DNA from 4 places in the Nocardioides panacihumi genome. Region 2 is predicted to be linked to each of the others. Evidence: predicted binding sites of a transcription regulator. Region 2 holds the regulator's gene; each other region holds the start of a gene.

What was found. The regulator LexA, encoded in region 2, represses DNA repair genes until DNA is damaged. The targets are predictions, from matches to a motif close to TCGAACANNTGTTCGA.
Region 1: ABD205_RS00090 (alpha-ketoglutarate-dependent dioxygenase AlkB) is a predicted target of LexA. The motif match lies at 2,410-2,425, and genes of this name have one in related genera.
Region 3: ABD205_RS12165 (DUF222 domain-containing protein) is a predicted target of LexA. The motif match lies at 2,339-2,354, and genes of this name have one in related genera.
Region 4: ABD205_RS10855 (SAV_6107 family HEPN domain-containing protein) is a predicted target of LexA. The motif match lies at 2,613-2,628, and genes of this name have one in related genera.

What each region holds. Positions count from the first base shown of each region.
Region 1 covers NZ_BAAAPB010000001.1:16,201-20,348, reverse strand. The annotation lists gene ABD205_RS00100 (MFS transporter) at 1-528, opposite strand, end outside; gene ABD205_RS00095 (DUF2207 family protein) at 653-1,756, shown strand; gene ABD205_RS00090 (alpha-ketoglutarate-dependent dioxygenase AlkB) at 1,764-2,387, opposite strand; gene ABD205_RS00085 (GntR family transcriptional regulator) at 2,502-3,221, shown strand; gene ABD205_RS00080 (hypothetical protein) at 3,218-3,571, opposite strand; gene ABD205_RS00075 (DUF4031 domain-containing protein) at 3,631-3,894, shown strand; gene ABD205_RS00070 (MFS transporter) at 4,001-4,148, opposite strand, start outside.
Region 2 covers NZ_BAAAPB010000001.1:1,855,711-1,859,858, forward strand. The annotation lists gene ABD205_RS08750 (MXAN_6640 family putative metalloprotease) at 1-84, opposite strand, end outside; gene ABD205_RS08755 (phosphatase PAP2 family protein) at 2-859, opposite strand; gene lexA (transcriptional repressor LexA) at 1,064-1,819, opposite strand; gene ABD205_RS08765 (LysM peptidoglycan-binding domain-containing protein) at 2,049-2,414, shown strand; gene ABD205_RS08770 (SpoIIE family protein phosphatase) at 2,677-4,148, opposite strand, start outside.
Region 3 covers NZ_BAAAPB010000002.1:623,756-627,903, forward strand. The annotation lists gene ABD205_RS12155 (hypothetical protein) at 200-835, shown strand; gene ABD205_RS12160 (META domain-containing protein) at 1,720-2,160, shown strand; gene ABD205_RS12165 (DUF222 domain-containing protein) at 2,506-3,747, shown strand; gene ABD205_RS12170 (acyltransferase family protein) at 3,772-4,148, opposite strand, start outside.
Region 4 covers NZ_BAAAPB010000002.1:358,661-362,808, reverse strand. The annotation lists gene ABD205_RS10875 (phytoene desaturase family protein) at 1-839, opposite strand, end outside; gene ABD205_RS10870 (DUF4126 domain-containing protein) at 858-1,448, opposite strand; gene ABD205_RS10865 (YbaK/EbsC family protein) at 1,464-1,946, opposite strand; gene ABD205_RS10860 (hypothetical protein) at 2,003-2,500, shown strand; gene ABD205_RS10855 (SAV_6107 family HEPN domain-containing protein) at 2,692-3,144, shown strand; gene ABD205_RS10850 (class I SAM-dependent methyltransferase) at 3,199-3,906, shown strand; gene ABD205_RS10845 (DUF3040 domain-containing protein) at 4,030-4,148, shown strand, end outside.

The DNA of each region.
Region 1 (4,148 bases), 1.8 Mb from region 2:
GATCGCCTGGAACGTCGAGAGCCGGTCGACGTCGACGACCAGCCCGCTGATGATGCCGCCGAGGCCGATCCCGAGGTTGAGCAGCGTGAAGTTCACGCCGTAGTACCGCTGCCGCAGCTCGGTCGGGACGATGGCTGCGATCAGGCTCTGCGACGCGGGCCAGATCACGCCGAAGGCCAGTCCCTGGAGCACGAGGGCGAGCGCTGCGACGGGGATGGTGGAGGCGAATGCGAGCAGCACGCTTCCGGCGATGAGCAGCACCTGCACGCCCTGCATGACCTTCCGCGCGCCGATCCGGTCGATGAGGGCTCCTCCGGGGGCGACGACGGCGAAGCCGACCAGCGAGCCGAGGCCGATCAGCATGCCGGTGGTGCCGAGGGAGAAGTCGCGCACCTGGTGCAGGTAGACGACGGCGAACGGCAGCGTCAGGCCGCGCCCGAGGAAGTCGACGACGACGAGGGAGAGAAGCAGCTTGCCCTCGCGCGGCAGGTCGTGCCAGAAGGAGCTGAGGCGGGGCCGTGCTGTCATCGTCGACACGAGATCATGCAATCACCTGGCACACCTGTCACTCGAATCAATTCCGGCGCTCACGCGCGAGATGGCCCCTGTGTGTCATGCGGCCGATGGTCCGCGCCCCCTAGGCTGCGTTGGCGTGAAGCGGATCGCTGCGTACGTCGCAGGCATCGCCGCGATCGCCGGACTGCTCTGCCTGCCGGCGATCTGGAGCGGCGACGCCTCCTCGGGCGCGCGCCCCGACCTGCCGTGGAAGGCCCGCTGGGACGCCGTGCTCGGCACGAGGCCCCTGGTCCTCGTCGTGGTCGTGCTGGCGGGTCTCGTCGCGGCGGTGGTGGCCGGCCGGATCGGGGCGGAGTCGGGCGAGCGTGCGCCGTCGTACGCGCGCCGCGACGCGCCACCTGACGGCATCGGCCCCGCCCAGGCGGTCCACGTGCTCGGCGAGCGGGTGACCACCCGCACCTACGTCGGCACCCTCCTGCACGCCGCGCACCTCGGCGCGGTCTCCCTGCGCCGCGACGACGCGGGCTGGGTCCTCACGCGGGGTCATGACGCGCCCGTCGACGAGGTCACGCGGCTCGCCTACGAACCGCTGCTGGAGGCGGGCCCGTTCCACGCCTCGCGGACGAGTGCCGAGGCGGGGGCCGCACTCGACGGTGCGATCCAGCGCGTGCGCAGCGAGACGAGGGCGTGGGGCGTCCGCTCGGGCACCATGGGCCGACTGGGGCTCACCGGGGGCTGCGGGGTGCTCCTGGTGGTCGGGATCGCCCTGGTGGGCGCCTGCGTGGTGCTGCAGCCGTTCGGCATGTCGATGCTCGGGCTGCTCCCGGGGGCGCTGGTCGTCGGCGCGGTCTCGGCTGCGCGCGCAGGTGCCGGCACGCGCCACACCCGTCGCGGCCGGGAGCTGTGGTCGCGGGTCGGCGGCTTCCGACAGACCCTGACGACGCCGTCGAGCAGGCACCGCTTCGGCTTCTCCGGGCGGGAGGAGCTCTACACGGCGTACGTCCCGTGGGCCGTGGCCTTCGGCTGCACGCGGCAGTGGGCGCAGAAGTATCGCAGCGAGGTGGGCGTGGAGCCGCCGGTGCCGCCCTTCCTCGGGGCCTACAGCGGTGAGCACACCGGTGACCACGTCGACGCGGTGGTGCACAGTCTCAGCAGCACGGTGACCGACGCGATCGCGACGGCGGCCGCCGGCAGAGGCTCCTCCGGTGGGGCCGGCGCCACCGCGGGCCGCTGGGACTAGCGCCGCGCTAGAACACGTTCAGCGGCCGGAACTGCACCGAGATCCGCGGGCCCGCGTGGGCGACCTTGGGCACCGCGTGCTCCCACGTGCGCTGGCAGGAGCCGCCCATCACGACGAGGTCGCCGTGCCCCATCTCGACCGCGATCGACCCGCGCCCGCTCGTCGGCGCTCCGCCGCGGGGTCGCAGGCACAACCGGCGCGGGTCGCCGAGCGAGACGATGGCGACCATCGTGTCCTGCGACCTGCCTCGCCCGATCGTGTCGCCGTGCCAGGCGACGGAGTCGCGGCCGTCGCGGTAGTAGCAGCAGCCGGCCGTGCGGAACGGCTCGCCGAGCTCGGCGCGGTAGTGCTCGCTCAGGGCGTCGCGCGCCTCGTCGAGCACCGGGTGGGGCAGGGCGTCTCCGGCGAGGTAGGTGTGCACCAGCCGGGGCACGTCGACCACGCGGTCGTACATCTCCCGCCGCTCCGCGCGCCACGGCACCGCCTCGACCAGTCGCGCGAATACGTCGTCGGCCCGCGGCAGCCAGTCGCGATGGACGTCCACCCACGCCCCGCGGGACAGGGGTGTGCGCTCCAGCCGGTCGAAGCCGATGCCGGGCGGCGCCTCGAACAGAGAGCCCTGGAACTCCATGGGTGCCACTCTACGCCCTCCTTCGAACAGGTGATCGAACGATTTCCCCGGTGAGCCGCACGAGTCCGCCAGATCCACGGACAAGGCGGCGCTGATTTACCTACGCTGGCCCGCGTGGAGAACGTGCTGGCGCCTGGGGGGCGCGCGCTCAAGCACGAGAAGATCCGTGAGTACGTCCGTGCGCTCGTCGCCGACGAGCTGCCCGGCTCACCCGCTCCGTCCGAGCGCGAGCTGGTGAACCGTTTCGGCGTCGCCCGGATGACGGTGCGCCAGGCGCTCGACGCGCTGGTGGGCGAGGGTCTGCTCGAGCGGATGCCCGGCCGAGGGACGTTCGTCGCCCGGCCGCGGCGCGTCTCGACGCCGGTGCTGTCCTTCAGCGAGGAGATGACCCGCCGGGGGATGGTGGCCGAGTCGCAGACCCTGCTGATCCGTGTCGAGCAGGCACGCGCCGGCGTGGCGCGGTCGCTCGGCATCACCGAGGGCGATGCCGTCATCCACTGGAGGCGCCTGCGGCGCGCGGACGGTGCTCCGCTGTGCGTGGAGGACGCCTACCTCAACGAGGTGCTGCTGCCCGGTTTCATGCAGGGCCCCATGCCGATCAGCCTGTACGACGAGCTACGCGTCCGCGGCCTGCGCCCGACCTGGGTCGAGGACGCCGTCACCGCCGACGTCGTGATGGGCGACGAGGCGGCGCTGCTGGGTCTCTCGCCCGGCTCGTCGGTCGTCCGCAAGCACCGCCGCGCGCTGGCCGACGACAGGGCCGTCGAGGTGTCGCGGGCGGCGTTCCGTGCCGACCGGTACACGCTGCGCGTCAGCCTCGGCAGCAGCGACTAGCGGATCTCCAACCGGCCGAGCGGTGCGATCACGTCGCCGCTCTCCTCGCAGACCCAGACCGGGTCCGGACCGCCGAGGTCGGGGGAGATGTAGAGCGAGTGCTCCGGCGTCTCGCGGGGGCACCCGTGGCACAGAGGCCACCGGCTCCCGCTCTCGAACAGCGCATCCTGGACGTCCTGCGCGACGAGCCCGGCGACGTACTGCGCCCCTTCAGGCCACTGGTCGGCCCACCAGCCGCGCTCGGAGACGGCGTCCTCCAGCGCGTTCACGGCGTCGGCGGTCGCCTGTCCACGGGTTTGCAGGTCGGCGAGGACGAGGGCACGGGCCTCGAACAGCAGTGCGGCATCCATCACCTCCATGGTCCCGCAGGGGCCAAACGCCGCTGCGACGCTGGCCCGATACTGGGCGGGTGATCCTCATCGACCCCCCGCTGGTCCACGCCCACGGTCGGCTCTGGTCGCACCTGGTGAGCGATGAGTCCTACGACGAGCTGCACGCCTTCGCGTCCACCATCGGCATCCCGGCGCGCGGCTTCGACCGGGACCACTACGACGTCCCGGCCGAGCGGTACGACGACGTGGTCGCCGCCGGCGCCGTCGCGGTCAGCAGCCGCGAGCTCGTGCAGCGGCTGCGGGCGGCCGGCCTCCGCCAGCGCAAGACTCGCCCCAGCTGACCCCGTTCTTCTGCCGAGACGTCAATCCGTCCGGTCCGAGACGTCAATCCGTATCCACGGATCGACGTCTCGGACCGGACGGATTGACGTCTCGGCAGAAGGGGTGTCAGATGCCGAGCGGGGCTTCCGTGGCCTGCTGGGCGTCGCCCAGGGCGACCGCCTCCTCGACGGTCGGCGCCCCGGCGGCCGCCCGGCCGCGGCGGGTCAGCGCCAGGCCGGGAAGGGCGATGACCAGGCCCATGAGGCCGGCCAGG
Region 2 (4,148 bases):
CTCAGCTGCCAGTGCCGGGCTCAGCGCTCCGAGGGAGAGGCCTGTCAGCAGCAGGAAGGACAGGGCGGAGCGGCGCAGGCGCATGTGGTCTCCGAGACGCAGGGATGGACGGACGAGTCTCGATGATAGGCGTGAACGGCGCTACCGCCACACATCCCACGAGCACGACGAGCCAACCGACGATGACGTCGAGCGTCCAGTGGTTGCCGGTCCCCACGATGACGGTCGCCGTGATGAGCGCGTGCGACCAGCCGAGCGTGCGCAGCACCCGGTTTCGGCTGACCTCGTGGATGGCGATCGCCACCCACAGCGCCCAGCCGGCGTGCAGCGACGGGAAGGCGGCGAGCTCGTTCGTGAGGTGGCCGAGGCCGCGCGGCGCCGAGGCGTCCGCACCCCACCAGCCCTGCGCCGAGTGCAGGTCGAGCACGTCGACGAAGCCGCCGAGGAACCGCGGCGGCGCGGTCGGCAGCAGGAGGTAGAGGCCGAGTGCCAGGACGGTGGCGACGACGAGCGCGCGTCGCATCGTGACGTAGTCCGAGCGGTGCCGCAGGTAGAGCCACACCAGGACGGTCAGCGTCACGATGTAGTGGGCGGTGGAGTACCAGTACGACCCGAGGAGCCCGACCACGCCGTGGTCGGCGAAGAAGTCGTTGATCGGGTGCTCCCAGTTGAGGCCGACGTACCGCTCGAAGCGGACGAGCTCCCTGGCCCGGTGCAGGGCGGGGGCGAGATCGCCGGACGCCAGCATCCGGGACGACGTGTAGAAGACGTAGAGGACCCCGATCAGCGAGATCTCCAGGAACCCGGCGTAAACGCCTGAGCGCCGCGCGTGCAGCGTCCGCAGGCGTCGCCAGTCCATCCGATCCCCCCTCGGGGCGAAGTAAGGAATCCGAGATTTTCGTCTGTCAGCGTAACCCGAGTCGTCCGTCGGTTTCTTCCCGGTTTATCGCAACCCAGGGACATTTCGGGGTGATCCCTGTGCCCGTCCTCGACCTCGTAGGGGCGGCTGACGACGATCGGCCCCGCCGGGAGGTGGCGGGGCCGATCGTCGTCAGGTGGGTCGTCAGAGGCTGCGGAGCACCGCGGTGACCTTGCCGAGGATGGTGGCGTGGGTGCCGTCGATGGGCTCGTACGCCGGGTTGTGCGGCAAGAGCCAGACCTTCCCGTCCTTCTTCTTGTAGGTCTTGACCGTCGCCTCGCCGTCGATCATCGCGGCCACGATCTCGCCGTTCTCGGCGTTGGGCTGCTGCCGGATGACGACGTAGTCGCCGCTGCAGATGGCCGCATCGATCATCGAGTCGCCGGAGACCTCGAGCAGGTAGAGCGTGCCGTCGCCGACGAGCTCCTTCGGAAGCGGGAAGACCGCCTCGGTGTGCTGCTCCGCGAGGATCGGGCCGCCCGCGGCGATCCGGCCGATGAGAGGCACGTACTGAGCCGGGGGAGCGGCGTCGCCGATGCCGGTCTCGTCGAACGATGTCTCCTCCGCGGCGCTGATCGACTTGCGCGCGGCCAGCACCTCCGGGAGGAAGACCTCGAGGGCGCGCGGCCGGTGCGGGTCGCGCTTGAGGAAGCCCTTCTCCTCGAGCACCTTCAGCTGGTGGGCGACGCTGCTCGTGCTCGTGAGACCGACGGCTGCGCCGATCTCCCGCATGCTCGGCGGATAGCCGCGCTGCTCGATGCAGTCCTTCAGGTGGGCGAGGATCCGCTGTTGGCGCGGGGTGAGTCCGGTCGCGTCGGGCGGGCCGTCCGGCAACTCGCTCACCGGGCGCCCCGACGCGCCGGCCTGCCTGCTGCCCCGGCCGGGGGTCTGGGTGCTCATGGGCCCACGGTAGACCCTGCGCGGGCCCGACTTCAAACATCTGTTCGAACCCGCGTGTCTCGAAGAAATGTTCGACGCAGCCCTTGAAATCGTTCGAACACCTGATCTAGTCTCGCTCATGTGTTCGATCGAACAGGTGATCGATCAGCGGGGCCGACGAGGACTGTCGGTGGTCGCCGATAGACATCTTCCGACGGACGAAGAAGCCCTACTTCCCCAGGAGCTGACGATGAGCACGATGATTCTGACCCCGACCCGCGTGATCCCGACCCGCGTCGCTACGCCGGCTCGTCCGGCCGCCCGACGGTCGGCCGTGCGGCTGACGCGTCGCGGACGCGCCGTGGTCTTCCTCATCGGCTTGGCGGTCGCCCTGGTCGCGGGTTTCGTGCTGGCCGCAGGCTCGACCGCGACCGAGCGTCCCGAGTCGACGACCACGATCCAGGTCGGTCCGGGGGAGACGCTGTGGGACATCGCGCAGAGCGTGGCCGTCCGCGGGCACACCGCCGACATGGTGGAGCACATCAAGGACCTCAACGGACTCTCCGGCGGCGCGCTTCAGGCCGGGCAGCAGCTCCGCGTCCCGCTCGCTCGATGAGCGCCAGCGGATCACGACCACCCGCGAGCCACGCGGGGACAACTGAATAGGTGCGACTTCTGCCGGCTGACTCGACCCCAGCCGGTGGGATCAACGGGGAGCCCTGTCATGCAGGGCCGAGGGGCGGAGCCGCTGGGAAGACGGCTCCGCCCCTCAGACCATTTCGGCGTTCGGCACTTCGGCGTTCGGCACGTCGGTGTTCGCATCGGCGATGCGACACGCGCGCGCCGCAGAGCGCGGACGGACCTCGGGCCGACCCGGGTCAGACGGTGACGTCGACGACGAGGATGGCGACGTCGTCGTCGCTGGCGCCGCCGAGCATGGCGAGCTCCTGCGCAAGGCCCTCGGTGGTGAGGTCGACGCCAGCGCGGACCGCGTCGGCCAGGCGTTCGAGCCCCTTCTCGATCAGCTCGCCGCGACGCTCCACGAGTCCGTCGGTGACCAGCACGAGACGGTCTCCGGGTCGCAGGCCGATGGTCTGTGGCTGGTGTGCGATGCCGACACCGAGCAGGGTGCCCGGCGTCTCGACGTACGACGTCTCGCCGTCGCGGCAGATCAGCAGCGGCAGGTGCCCTCCGCTGACGATCTCGAGGCTTCGGCGATCCGCGCTGACCCGGGCGATGCAGGCGGTGGCGATGAGCTCGGCGTCGTTGCGCTCGAGGAGGGTGTCCACCCGGTCGAGCACCTCGGCCGGTGTGTAGCCGTCGTATGCGTAGGCCCGCAGCGAGTAGCGCAGCTCGGCCATCACTACGGCGGCCTCGAGCGAGTGGCCCTGCACGTCGCCGATCACGAGGAGGCAGTCGTCGTGGATGTTGAAGGCGTCGAAGAAGTCGCCGCCGACCTCCGCGTGGCGCTGCGAGGCGCGGTAACGCGCCGCGATGCTGAGACCGCTCGGCTGCGGCAGCACCGCGGGCAGCAGGCTGCGCTGCAGCAGCATGGCGGTCTGGTGCTCGCGCTCGAGGGCCAGGAGGTTGTCCACCGCGACCGACGTGAGCTGGGCGAGGCGTTCCACCAGTCCTTCGACGGCCTCGGTCAGGTGCGTCCGCGGGACGGCGATGAAGCCGAGCTGCGCCCCGGCTCCGAAGACGGGCCACAGCGCCCACTCGTCGCCGGCCGCGACCGGGAGGACGTCTGACCACGGGAGGACTGCGGACCGGACCGGCGGCCGCTGGGCGGCCGCCAGGAGTGCGTCCGCCCGGTCCTCGTCGAGGACGGTGCCCGAGGTCTCGCCCCCGGCGCCAGCGGCCGCCCACAGAGCCGTCTGCTCGTGGCGGATCAGGACGGCGGTGGCCGCGTCGGTGACCTCGGCCGCAGCCCACGCCGCGGCCTCGGCGAGCCGCGGCATGGTGGTCGCGAGGTGCAGTCGTACGGCGGCCCGGTTGAGCCGGCTGGTCCGGGTCGCCAGCTCCTCGGCGTTGCGGCGCGCGCCCGACGAGCGCAGCAGCGCCCGCACGGTCGAGAGCATCTCCTCGGGCTCGATCGGGTCGACGAGGTAGGCGTCGCCACCCTGGTCGAGGCCGAGCACCCGGTCGTGCGTCTCGATCGCGATCGCCGACACGTGGATGACCGGGGTCGAGGAGGTGAGGGGGTCGCCCTTGATGGAGCGGGTGATGTCGAGTCCGCTGCCGTCGGGCAGGTGGACGTCGAGGACGGCGAGGTCGAACTGCTCGCGGCTCAGGGCGTCCATCGCCTCGGCGACGGACACGGTCTCGATGACGGTGTAGCCGGCGCGAC
Region 3 (4,148 bases), on a different contig from region 2:
GTCTTGGCCGAACCGGTCTCTTCCGCTCCGCTCGACGTGCGACGAGTGTTCGCGTGGAGGTATGGGTGGCCAGGTCGGGATTCGCTGTTTCTGAGCGGGCACTCATGCGCGGGAGTAGTTGGGAAGTCGCGACCGCGTCAGGCGCAAGGGTCAATATGGGTCATGTCCTGGCTCACCGACGGGCCTTACCTTCTAGCCCATGCATCCACACGCGCGCCGCCTCGCGGCGATCGCCATCGCCAGCGCGGTCGGCCTTCTCGCGACCGGGTGTGGAGACACTGAGGAGGCCAGCAACCCGGCCCCTGTCGCGGAGGGAGAGCCAACCGCCGCCTCCGTGGCGGTTGCATCGCCTGTCGCGCGTGCAGCTGGGCCCGGAACCGGTGACCTGTTCGTCCACGGGACCATCACGCGGGACAAGGCACCGGCCGCCGGCATCCGGGTCTCGGTCAACATCCCCATCGCCGACGACTCCCACGTTGCCGTGGGTGAGACGGTCCCCACCTGGCAGTCTCCGCCGGTCGCCACTGACGCTGACGGCCACTACGCCATCAACGTCGACGACAACGCTCTGCCGGCCGGCTACCTCACCGACAACCCCGAGGGCGACTACGCGAACTACGATCTCCTCGTCTTCGACGACAACCAGATGGCGCGGTGGAGCTCGACCCTTGCTGTCGTCGGCGACACCCACGTGTGGCGAACCATGTACGGCAAACCGGCCGGCAGCGTCCAGGACATGTCGATCGACCTCGGCACGAAGACGATCACGGTCACCGACTCAGACGGAGAAGTCGAGACTGCCGCGCTCCCCATCGGCGAGCTCGCCGCCGAGTAGCCACCTGCCGGAGAAGATGCCGGCAGCGCGCCTGACGCTGCTCCGGGTCGAGTTGCTGGAAGGGCTCGCTCAGTTCTCGCTCCAAGAGGGCCGACAGGTTCCACAGCGCAATCTGCTCAGCCACGTGTTGCGGCGCGTTCACCCGCTCCTCGTCTTCCCAGCGATGCAGCAGGTCGAACAAGACGAGTGCTACGTCTCCGGTCAGCGAGATGCTCACGTTCCCCTGGAACATAGAGGCATCAGCCCGAATCGGGGCACTCATCTGCCGCTACCCGAGCGTCATGCCAGTGGCACGCCGACCACGTCGGATACTTGTACCAGCCCCGATGAGTGCTCCGAGAACGCCCAGCACCAGGCAGGTCCGCAGCGGCCATGACGTGCAACCTGCCCCTGCCAGAAACGTCAGCGGGCCTAGCAGTGAGCCGTCCAGGATTGGGTGGCGTCGCCACCACGGACCGACCCGACCGGGAGCGATCGCCATCCCAAGACCCATCGCGCCGTAGACCACACCCGCGATCAGCCCGACGCCCCAGCCACGATGCGACGTCACCGCGAAGACTGCAAGCGCAGATGCCGGAATCAACCAGATGCGCATCCACGCCGGCGGTCTCGCTGACCCGCCATGAAGCCACGTGCCGACGTTCACCTGCGTGTCCGTCCTTCCGGGACGCTGCTGTATAGGCCCACCGCATTCTGGCAGCGGGGCCGTCGCTACACGGCCGATTTGGGGTGCTGGTGCGGATGTGCGGACGTCCGCATCTGCCGCGGTCAGCCGCGTCTCAGGTGCCGTTGACATCACCTCCGGGCTCCGGGCAGGCCTCCATACGCCGGTCCTTTCCCACCACCCGATTTCGGTGATCGCGGTGCGCAGTCTCAGTGGGACCATGGCCGCCATGACGAAGCGCACCTTCGCGCCGTTCGTGGTCGTGCTCCTGATGCTTGCCGGGACGGCAGCGTGCGGATCCGACGCATCATCGGGCACCGCGGTGACCGAGAGTGACTTGGCCGGGGCGACGTATGTGTCGACAAGCGTGACGGGCCACACGCTCGTGAAGGGGACGAGCATCAAGTTGGTCTTCGACAGTGGCAACATGGCCGTCTCCGCAGGATGCAACACCCAGACGGGGCCCTACACGCTCGCCGGGGAGAACTTGAACTGGAAGACGCAACCGGCGTCGACCATGATGGCGTGCGCCGAAGACCTGTCCGCACAGGATGACTGGCTGCGCGCCCTCTTCATCAGCGGAGTTGCGACGACGATCGACGGCACGAAGATGACCATGGTCAAGGCCGACGTCACCATCGAGCTCTCCAAGGAGAGCTGAGCCGGACGGCGGCGTGCTCAACCTCGCCCGGTCATCGCGGCAGATCAGGTCGTTCAGCCAGGAGGCGTGCCTCACGGGCCACTGCGCCTGCCCGCCGGATCGCCGTCCTGGGTCAACAGAGTCGGCGAGAGGATCAGGTGAACTCCACTGGCATCGCACACAGCCCTTGCGAGATTGTTCGAACACGTGTACGGTTGATGGTGATCGTCAGTCACTCCGGTGGCTCCACCTCCACGTCGATCAGCAGACCGTTCTCCTCTGTCCGTGTCGTGCATCCGTGGAGTCCCGATGAGTGTTGTGAACCCCGAGCCGCCTGGTCGGCCTGTGGCGTCGCGGACCCATGGGGTGCATCGGTTCCTGGGTCGGTTGCACGAGGTGCTGGACGGGGTGCTGGACGGGGGCGAGGTCGATCGGTTGTGGGCGCTCTCGCCGGAGCAGCTGGGTGAGTGCCTGCGGGAGGCCTATGCCGCGGTGGCGCGGCTGGAGCAGCTCACCCTGGCCCTGGTGGCCCAGGCCGACTCCTCCGACCTGGCGGCCTATGACGGTGAGACCAGCCTGGTCGCCTGGCTCTGCGACCGGACCCGGATAGCACCTGGTGTCGCGAAGCGGCAGATCGGCCTGGCCCGCGGGTTGGAGGAGCACCCGCTGACCCGGACGGCGCTCGCGAACGGGGCGTTCCCGGCCGCCTCCGCCACGGTCATCCTGGCCGCCCTGGACGCCCTGCCCGAGGAGGTCGACGGTGGCGTTCGGGCTCAGGCGGAGGAGTACCTGGCCGGGCAGGCCCACACCCACGACACCCACACCCTGCGCCGGCTGGCCGACCACCTCGAGGAGGTCATCGACCCCGACGGCGCCGACGCCCGCCTCGCCGACCAGCTGGCCCGCGCCGAAGCACGCGCCGCCCGCACCACCCTCGTGAACCTCACCCACGACGAGGTCACCGCCACCACCACCGGCAGCTTCCGCATCCCCCTGCTCGACGGGGTCCGACTCCAACGCATGCTCGAAGCACTCCTCAACCCCGGCCGACCCGACCCCATCCCGACCGACGACCCCGCCACCGGAGCACAACTCAGCGCCGAGGAACGCCGTGGGCACGCCCTCATCGAGCTCCTCAACAGGATCCCCACCGGCCGACTGCCCCAGACCGGCGGCTGCCAACCCACCGTCGTGGTCACCATGGAACTGCAGACCCTGCTCGGCGACCTCCGTGCCGCCCACCTCGACACCGGTCAGGCCATCAGCCCCGGCCAGGCCCGCCGCCTCGCCGCCCGCCACGGACTCATCCCCGCCGTCCTCGGCACCCACAGCGAGGTCCTCGACCTCGGCCGTAAAGCACGACTCCACAACGCCAAACAACGCCTCGCCATGCTCATCACCCAACACGGCACCTGCGCCGTCCAAACCTGCGACCGACCCGCCGCCACCGCCCAAGCAGCCCACCTCATCGCCTGGCAACACGGCGGCCCCACCGACCTGACCCACGGCGCACTCCTCTGCAGCCGCCACCACACCCTCGCCGACCACCCCGACTACCAGATCGAACACCTACGCCCCGGACGCATCCACATCCACCGACGCCAATAGGACGGCGACCGGAGCCCCCAACCCTCACGTCACGCGCGGGGCTCCAGCCTCCACCAGCCCGAGCACCGCCGGCCCCGACTCCCCCCGCCGCCGTGCCAGTCGTGCGCGCAGTGGACGTTCGACGTACCTGAAGCTCGCCTCGGCGAGGACGATGAAGATCGCGATCCAGGCGATGTCTCCCAGGACGGTGTGCCCGAGCAGCGCAAGGATCGCGATCCGCACCAGGACGTTCCAGAGGTAGATCGAGTACGACCGCTCGCCCAGCCACCGCAGCGGAGCGCTTGCCAGGAGCGACCCCACCGCAGAACGCGGCCGCATCACGACTCCGATCAACAGCACGAGCGTCAGTCCCGTCCCAGCGACGATCACCAGGGACGGACGACCGGTGTCGTTCCGATAAG
Region 4 (4,148 bases), on a different contig from region 2:
GTCGCGAGGCGGCGCGGGTCGATCGCCACGACGACGGCGTCGGCGTCGATCTCGCCCGCCCGGGTGCGTACGGCGACCGCCCGGCCACTCCGGACGACGAGGTCGTCCACGACGGTCGACGTGTGCACCTCCACCCGCCGCGTCGTCATCCGGTCAGCCAGCACTCCGGCCAGCGCCGCCATGCCGCCGGCCGGGCGCCATGCCCCGAAGCGCTGCTCCAGGTACGCCGTCAGGCCGGCCCATGCCGGCACGTCGTGCAGGGCATGACCCGCCGCCTCGAAGGGATGGCCTGCGACGAGCCGCAGGCGTCGGTCGGCGAAGTCCGCGCGGAGACGACGGTGGAGCATCTCGCGGCTGCGCAGGAGTGCGGTCACCTCGGCCGGTGGGCTCGATGTGCGCGCCTCGAAGACGTGACGACGCAGGAGCTCCCACACCTCTCCGTAGGAGGCGACGTGGTCGACCCACGCCTGGCCCTGCGGCCGACCGCGCCTGTCCGTCAGCCCGTCGAACGCGGCGAGCTGGGCCGCGCGCGAGCCGCCAGGCAGCCGCAGCGACGTCCTGTCCGCGAAGCGGTGCTCCCGGATCACCTCGACGTGCTCGAGGTCCAGCTCGCGCTCGAGCGGCCGACCCGACTTGCGGAAGAGGTCGCGCACGACGGCCGGGAGGAGCGTCGTCGTGGCCGAGGCGTCCCACACGAACCCGTCCTGCTCGACCGGGCGCAGGGCCCCGCCGAGCGCGGGTGCGGCCTCCAGCAGGGTCACGGCGTGGCCGAGCTTGGCGAGCCGGGCCGCGGCGGCGAGCCCGCCGAATCCGCCGCCGACCACCACCACCCGTGTCACGGGCCGAAACCCTAGCCGTCAGGCCGTCGCCCGCCGCGGGCCCTTGCCCTTCCACCGGCGCCAGCCGCGCCGGATCACCCGGGCCAGGAGGTAGAGCATGCCCAGCCCGGCGATCAAGAGCACGGCCGCGATCGCCGCGGCGGCGTGCGGGTGATGGATGGCGAAGCCGACCACCGCGAGCACCGCGGCGTCCTCGGTGAGGCTGGCGGCGATGTTGCTGAACGGCTCCGGGGAGGTGTTGATGGCCAGTCGGCTGCCGGCCTTCACGGAGTGCGACAGCAGCGCCGTGCCACCGCCGACGACGGCGCTGACAGCCTGGTCGAGCGAGCCGGCGTCCCCGGCCATCAGGACGCCGATGACGGCGGCTACCGTCGGGCGGATCGCCGTCGAGATCGCGTCCCACGTCGAGTCGATGTAGGGGATCTTGTCCGCGACGAACTCCATCGCATACATCACCGCGGCCGCCAGGAGCACCGGCCAGGTGCCGAGCGCGTCGGGGATGTCGGCGAACCCGCCGATGCGGTCCGCGATGCCCAGCACGAGCACGACCAGATAGGCGTTGAGCCCGCTGCCCCAGCCGCTCGTGAAGGTCAGCGCGAGGGTGTCCATGTCCGGGGCGCCCCGTCAGTCCACGTCGATCGCCGTGGCGCCGGTCAGGGCCAGCAGCTCGTCGTACGTCGTCGAGAAGACGGTGGCCGGGTGGCCGGCCGCCGCCCAGAGCACCGGGTGGCGCTGGAGCCAGGTGTCGACGTACGTCGGGATCGGCGCCGGGTGGCCGATGGGGGAGACCCCGCCGATGACCTGGCCCGTGTGCTCCCGCACGAAGTCGGGCTGCGCACGCTTGAGCCGCTCGACGCCGATGCGCTCGGCCGTCGCGGCGGTGTCGACCCGGTGAGCGCCCGAGGTGAGCACCAGCACCGGCGTGCCGCCTGCGTCGAAGACCAGGCTGTTGGCGATCGCGCCGACCTCGCAACCGAGTGCGGCGGCGGCCAGTGCGGCGGTGTGCACCGAGTCGGGCAGAATGACGATGTCACCCGTGCCGCCCCGCTCCGCGTGTTCCTCGCGGAAGCGGACGACGGACGGGTGCTCGGTGAGGTCGGACGTCATGCGCCCGACCCTAGCGATTCCTGGCGGACGAGCGGACGACTGAACGGAGTGCACGAGTGGACGAGCGGCCCGCGTCGCTGACCCTGGCCCTGAGGCTGCTGGCCGCGTTGGTGGTGCTCGGCGCCGTGGCGGTGGTGCTGATCGTCACGCGGCAGGACGACCTGATCCGCTCCTGGGCCGAGGGCAACCCGGCGGTGCGGGAGGTCCTGAACACCCGCGGCCTGGAGGCGGTCAAGGAGGGGTCGGTGCAGCCGCCACGGTTCGTCCCCGTCGCGATCACCCTGTACGTCGTCCTCGCCGGGCTGACCGCGGTGCTGGGCGTGTTCCTCAACAACGGCTACGAATGGGCGCGGCTCGGCATCACCGTCCTGCTGTTCTTCTCCGCCGTCGCGGGGATCGCCGGGCTGCGGGTCGGGCAGCCGGTGGTGTTCGACGTCTGCACCGTCGTCGGCCTCGCACTCTTCGCCGCGATGATGGTGCCGCTCTGGCACCCCGACACGACGGCCTACATCCACGCCGATCCCGAGGCCGAGCCGCTGCGACCGACAGCCTGACTCCGGCCCTGGCTCCTCGCGCCTCCAGGACTGTCGGCGGTCGCTGCTTGACTCCTCTCGACGCCCGATGTGGCCCTTGACCGGGCGGCAGAGCGGCGTTACCGTCTGAATATCGAACACATGTTCGACACTGGTCCGGCGGAGGCGACCTCGACCCCCGCCTCCGCCGGGCCACGGAGAGGAGCACCGCGATGACCCAGGTGACGACCGAGGCCGTGCCGGCCTTCCTGCCCGCCACGACGCACGCCTACCTGCTGCGGTCGGCGTCGTCCCTGGCCGAGGCGATCGAGGCCGACGACGTCGCCACCCGCTATGCATGCGCCCACGTTGCGGCGCTGCAGGCCGCGGCGGCACTGCTGGGCGCCCGCTCCGTCCCGTCCCTCAGTGGTCGCCGTCGACCGCAGCGCAACGCATGGGTCCTGCTCAGCGAGGTGGCTCCAGAGCTCGGGGAGTGGGCGGCGTACTTCTCGGCGGGCGCGGCGAAGCGGGCCGCCGCAGAAGCCGGGTCAACCCGCGCCGTGAGTGCGGTCGAGGCGGACCAGCTGGTCCGCGACGCGGACCGGTTCCTCGCCGTCGTCGAGCAGTCGCTCGGTCTGGTGCCGCATCCCGCCGTCGCCGCGGGGGCTGACCGGCGCGTGGGCTGACCGGCGCGTGGCTGATGCCGCGGACGGGTGCATGCGGGCCACTAGGGTGGTGACATGACCGTCAGCGAACGCCGGGGGAGCGCCCGCACGGCCGTCGTGTGGGACACGCTCCAGCCGATCCTCGACGCCCCGCCGCTCGACGTCCTCGACATCGGTGGCGGCACGGGCGGCTTCGCCGTCCGGGTCGCCGAGCTGGGCCACCGGGTCACAGTCGTCGACCCGAGTCCTGACGCCCTGGCATCCCTTGCGCGCCGTGCGCGCGAGATCGGCGTCGAGGTCGAGGGACGCCAGGGTGACCTGGCGGCGCTCGGAGTGCCTGATTCGGGTGCCGACCTCGTGCTCTGCCACGGGGTGCTCGAGGTGGTCGAGGATCCGGCCGCTGCACTGGCGACGCTGGCCCGGGTGCTCCGCCCCGGCGGACGGCTGAGCCTTCTCGTCGCCCAGCGCAACGCGTCCGTCGTCGCGCGGGCCATGGCGGGCCACTTCGCGCAGGCGCTCGCCATGCTCGACGACACCGGGCCGTCCGGACGCGCGGGGCGGCGCTTCACCTCGGCGGAGGCCGTCGACCTGCTCGCAGGAGCAGGGTTCGCCGTCGACTCGGTGCACGGCGTCCGCGTTTTCGCGGATCTGGTCCCGGGCTCGCTGCTCGATCTCGAGCCCGGTGCACCTGCGGCTCTGGCCGAGCTGGAGCACGCGGTCTCACAGCGTTCAGACTTCCTGCCGCTCGCCGCGCAGCTGCACCTGGTCGCCACGCATCCGTAGACCCCACATTTCGGGGGATGCCATTTTTCCCCACCTGGGTACCGTGGCGACAACCTGCTGCCTAGACTGGTAGTAGACGAATCAACGCGGCGGCACTGCCGCCTCGGACCAGCGGGAGGACCGGTGCCACTCTCGGAAGAGGAGCTGCGGCTGCTTGAGCAGATGGAACGCGCCCTCCTCCAGGAGGACCCGAAGTTCGCGTCGACCCTGCGCGGCACCTCGTTCCGCCGAGCCGCGCGTCG